DNA from 2 places in the Ensifer sp. GW823-FHT05D09 genome. Region 2 is predicted to be linked to the other one. Evidence: riboswitches for the same ligand, from Rfam matches in the RefSeq annotation. Region 2 holds a riboswitch; the other holds the start of a gene.
What was found. A riboswitch is a leader RNA that binds a small molecule or an ion and turns the genes downstream of it on or off. The one in region 2 is predicted to bind S-adenosylmethionine.

Region 1: linked by a shared signal. The riboswitch ahead of AC1Q80_RS02305 (O-succinylhomoserine sulfhydrylase) and the one ahead of metA (homoserine O-acetyltransferase MetA) in region 2 are both predicted to bind S-adenosylmethionine.

The regions. Positions count from the first base shown of each region.
Region 1 is NZ_JBXAIA010000001.1:467,260-469,645, forward strand. It holds gene AC1Q80_RS02305 (O-succinylhomoserine sulfhydrylase) at 1-937, opposite strand, end outside; SAM riboswitch at 982-1,060, opposite strand; gene AC1Q80_RS02310 (2'-deoxycytidine 5'-triphosphate deaminase) at 1,135-2,232, shown strand; tRNA gene AC1Q80_RS02315 (tRNA-Gly) at 2,313-2,386, shown strand, end outside.
Region 2 is NZ_JBXAIA010000006.1:197,965-200,350, forward strand. It holds gene AC1Q80_RS18700 (AAA family ATPase) at 1-650, shown strand, start outside; gene AC1Q80_RS18705 (NUDIX hydrolase) at 647-1,105, shown strand; SAM riboswitch at 1,219-1,296, shown strand; gene metA (homoserine O-acetyltransferase MetA) at 1,360-2,286, shown strand; gene AC1Q80_RS18715 (vWA domain-containing protein) at 2,302-2,386, shown strand, end outside.

The DNA of each region.
Region 1 (2,386 bases), on a different contig from region 2:
GTTCGAAGGCGACGAGGGTCGAGCCGCCGGTCATCTGCTTGGCGATGATGTCGGCCTGCGGGTGGTCCTTGCGGCCCGGGTAGATCACCTTGGCGATCTGAGGCTGCTCGGCCAGGAAGTCGGCGACGCGGCGGGCATTCTCCGTCTGCTGCTTGACGCGCAGCGGCAGGGTCTCGATGCCCTTCAGCAGCGTCCAGGCGTTGAACGGCGACATTGCCGGGCCGGTGTGGCGGAAGTAATCGTGCAGATGCTCGTTGATCCAGTCCTTGTCGGACAGAACCACGCCACCGAGGCACCGGCCCTGGCCGTCGATATGCTTGGTGGCCGAGTAGACGACGATATGAGCGCCCAGTTCAAGCGGCTTCTGGAACAGCGGCGTGGCGAAGACGTTGTCGACCACGACCTTGGCGCCGATCTGGTTGGCCAATTTGGCAACGCCGGCAATGTCGATGACTTCGAGCGTCGGGTTGGTCGGGCTTTCGAGGAAGAAGACCTTGGTGTTCTTCTGGATTGCCTTTTCCCAGTTGGCGAGATCGCGTCCATCGACCAGCGTGCATTCGATTCCGTATTTCGGCGCCAGCGTCTCGACCACCCAGCGGCATGAGCCGAAGAGGGCGCGGGCAGCAACGATGTGATCGCCGGCCTTCAGCTGGCAGAGAATGGCGGCGGCGACTGCGGCCATGCCCGATGCCGTGGCGCGCGCATCTTCGGCGCCTTCCAGCATGCACATGCGTTTTTCGAACATGTCGTTGGTCGGGCTGCCGTACCGGGCATAGATGAAGCCTTCGGTCTCGCCCTTGAAGCGCGCTTCCGCCGCCTCGGATGTCTCGTAGACGAAGCCCTGGGTGAGGAAGATTGCTTCGGACGTCTCGCCGTGCTGGGAGCGGGTCGTTCCTCCGTGGACGAGTTGGGTTGCCGGGCGCCAGTTTTTGCTCATGTGACGATCACCTTCAAAAACAAAAAAACCGGCCGCGTGAAGGGCCGGTTTGATACCCGGCCTTTTTAGCTACTTGTTTAACGTGGCTGCAAGCCGACCGGCCAAATCACCACGGGATAAAGCTCCAATACTGCTTGGGTGCGCTTGCGTCAATTCCTGGAGTTTGGTTTTGTCTCGCAACTGAAAAGAGGATCGAAATGGGCCGCGAGACTGGGATTTTGGCCGACCGCGCGATCGCCGCGTTGTTTGAAGCCGGACGCTTGAAAAGCGAGAAGGCGCTGGATGCCGATCAGATCCAGCCGGCAAGCCTCGATCTGCGCCTCGGCGCCAAGGCGTTTCGCGTGCGCGCAAGCTTCATGCCGGGCCCGTCGCACCTCGTTGCCGACAAGCTTGATCGGCTGAAGCTGCATGTCGTCGATCTCTCCGAAGGTGCGGTGCTGGAGACCGGCTGCGTCTATATCGTGCCGTTGATGGAGAGCCTGGACCTGCCGGAAACCATGTCGGCGTCCGCCAACCCGAAGAGCTCCACCGGTCGCCTCGACATCTTCACCCGCGTCATCACCGATCGCGCCCAGGAGTTCGACAAGATCCCGGCCGGCTATCGCGGACCGCTCTATCTCGAAATCAGCCCGCGCACCTTTCCGATCGTCGTCAGGCGTGGTTCGCGCCTGTCGCAGATCCGCTTCCGCACCGGCCAGGCGCTGCTCTCCGAGCAGGAACTGCTGGCGTTGCATGAAAGCGACGTGCTGGTTGCAAGCGAAAAGCCCAATGTCAGCGGCGGCGGCATCGCGCTGTCGATCGATCTCAAGGGCACCGGCCCGGACGGGCTGATCGGCTATCGCGGCAAGCATCACACCGCCGTCGTCGATGTCGACAAGAAGGCGCAGCACGCGGTCTTCGACTTCTGGGAGCCGCTCTATAGCCGCGGCCGTGACGAGCTGATCCTCGATCCCGACGAGTTTTACATTCTGGTGTCGCGCGAAGCCGTGCACGTTCCGCCGCTTTATGCTGCCGAGATGACCCCGTTCGATCCGCTGGTCGGCGAGTTCCGCGTGCACTATGCCGGCTTCTTTGACCCGGGCTTCGGGCATGCGTCAGCCGGCGGAACCGGCAGTCGCGCCGTACTCGAAGTGCGCAGCCACGAGGTGCCCTTCATCCTCGAGCATGGCCAGATCGTCGGTCGGCTGGTCTATGAGCATATGCTTGAACGTCCGGCAGGGCTTTACGGCCTCGGTCTCGGCTCCAACTATCAGGCGCAGGGCCTCAAGCTCTCCAAGCATTTCCACGCGGAGTAACAGAAAAAGTGCCGTTGCGCGTCGGCGCGGCGCAACGGTGCTTGACAGATGCATGCGGTTGAGGAAGTTTCCGAAACGCTGCGGGTGTAGTTCAGTGGTAGAACGCCAGCTTCCCAAGCTTGATGTCGTCGGTTCGATCCCGATCACCCGCTCC
Region 2 (2,386 bases):
AGGCGCAGCAGGGGCTCTATGAATATGACGCCGTCTCGCGCCTGCGCGACAGCCAGCTCGGCGACGCGCGCGTCAACGACGTCAGGAACTACATTCGCAAGGGCAAGCTCTGGCAGGCTTTCGAGGCCGGAAAACGCGTCGTGCTTTTGATCGACGAGATCGACAAGGCCGACATCGAGTTTCCGAACGACCTGCTGCAGGAACTCGACCGCATGGAGTTCCACGTCTACGAGACCAACGAGATGATCCAGGCCCGCCAGCGGCCGATCGTCATCATCACCTCCAACAACGAGAAAGAGCTGCCGGACGCTTTCCTGCGCCGCTGCTTCTTCCACTATATCCGCTTTCCCGACGCCGACACGCTCGCCCGCATCGTCGAGGTGCACTATCCCGGCATCCGCAAGACCCTCCTTTCGGCCGCCCTTGCCGCCTTCTACGACATCCGCCAGGTGCCGGGACTGAAGAAGAAGCCTTCGACCTCCGAAGCGCTCGACTGGATCCGCCTGCTCGTCGCCGACGAGATCGATCCGGCCGACCTGCGCGCCGATCCGAAAACCATGCTGCCGAAGCTGCATGGTGCCCTGCTCAAGAACGAGCAGGACGTCCATCTCTTCGAACGCCTGGCCTTCATGGCGCGCCGCGACCAATGACACCCGACGCCCACAAGGTGCTGATCTACGCCACCTGGCGGGAGCAGCTGCTGGTCTTCAACGAGCCAGATTTTCCTGAAATCGACCTGCAGGTCCCGGGCGGCACGATGGAACCTGGCGAAAGCCCTGAGGTCGCGGCAGTCAGAGAGTTTGTCGAGGAGACAGGGTTGGCGCCGCCGGCATCACTGCTGCCGCTTGCAACGCAGGACTATCGCTTCACCAAGGATGGCCACCCGATCTGGCACCGCCGGCACTATTTCCATGCGCAGCTTTCCGGCGAACAAAAGGAAACCTGGCTGCACTTCGAAATGACGCCGGACGGCGGCGGCCCGCCGATCCGCTTTCGCTTCTTCTGGCTTGGTTTTGACGAGGCTGCGCCCCGGCTCGGCTATGGTATGCAAGACGCTCTGGACTTTTTGCTAGCCCAAAGCCTCAGCCCCTCTCCTCGGGTTTAACCCGAGGACTAACCCTCTGCCCGCCTGCCGGGGAGAAAGTGGCGGCAGCCGGATGAGGGGCCATTTAGCCGGCGAATCGTTTTTCATTGACCCCCGCGCCCTTGCCGCGCTATCAAATAATCCGTGGTGATTTGGCCGGCCGGCTTGCAGCCACGTTAAACAAATCGCTAAAGGGCCGAGGAAACGTGGATTTTCCGAGGACCGGTCGCGATCAATCGCCGCCGGTTTTTTTGTATTGATCGAGTGGAAGCCCCATGCCCATCAAGATACCCGATACGCTGCCCGCCTTCGAAACCCTCGCGACCGAGGGTGTGCGGGTGATGACCGAGACCGTGGCGATCCGTCAGGACATCCGCCCGCTCCAGATCGGGCTCCTCAACCTCATGCCCAACAAGGTCAAGACCGAGATCCAGATGGCGCGCCTCATTGGCGCCTCGCCGCTGCAGGTCGAGCTGTCGCTGATCCGCATCGGCGCGCACCGGGCAAAGAACACGTCGGAAGAACACCTGCTCGCCTTCTACGAGACCTGGGAAGAGGTGAAGGCCCGCAAGTTCGACGGCTTCATCATCACCGGCGCCCCCGTCGAAACGCTGGACTATGAGGACGTCACCTACTGGGACGAGCTGAAGCGTATCCTCGACTGGACGACGACCAACGTGCATTCGACGCTGAATGTCTGCTGGGGCGCGATGGCGGCGATCTATCATTTCCATGGCGTGCCGAAATATCCGCTGAAGGAGAAGGCCTTCGGCGTCTACCGCCACCAGAACCTGCAGCCCTCCTCCGTCTATCTCAACGGCTTCTCCGACGATTTCGCCGTGCCGGTGTCGCGCTGGACCGAAGTGCGCCGCGCCGACATCAATGGCGTGGCCGACCTAGAGATCCTGATGGAATCGAAGGAGATGGGCGTCTGCCTTGTACACGAGCAGAGGGGCAAGCGCCTCTACATGTTCAACCACGTGGAGTATGATTCCACGTCGCTGTCGGACGAATATTTCCGGGACGTGGACGCCGGCGTGCCGATCAAGATGCCGCACGACTACTTTCCGCACAATGATCCGACCCTGCCGCCACAGAACCGCTGGCGCAGCCACGCGCATCTGTTCTTCGGCAACTGGATCAACGAGATGTACCAGACAACGCCCTACGACATGGACCTGATCGGCCGGGGCGAAAGCTAGGGATCAGAGGCTGCGATGTTCATCCCCTTCTTCCTCGAATTGAAGGCTGCGAAGATCCCGGTGACACTCCGGGAATTCCTGTCCCTGATCGAGGGCATGG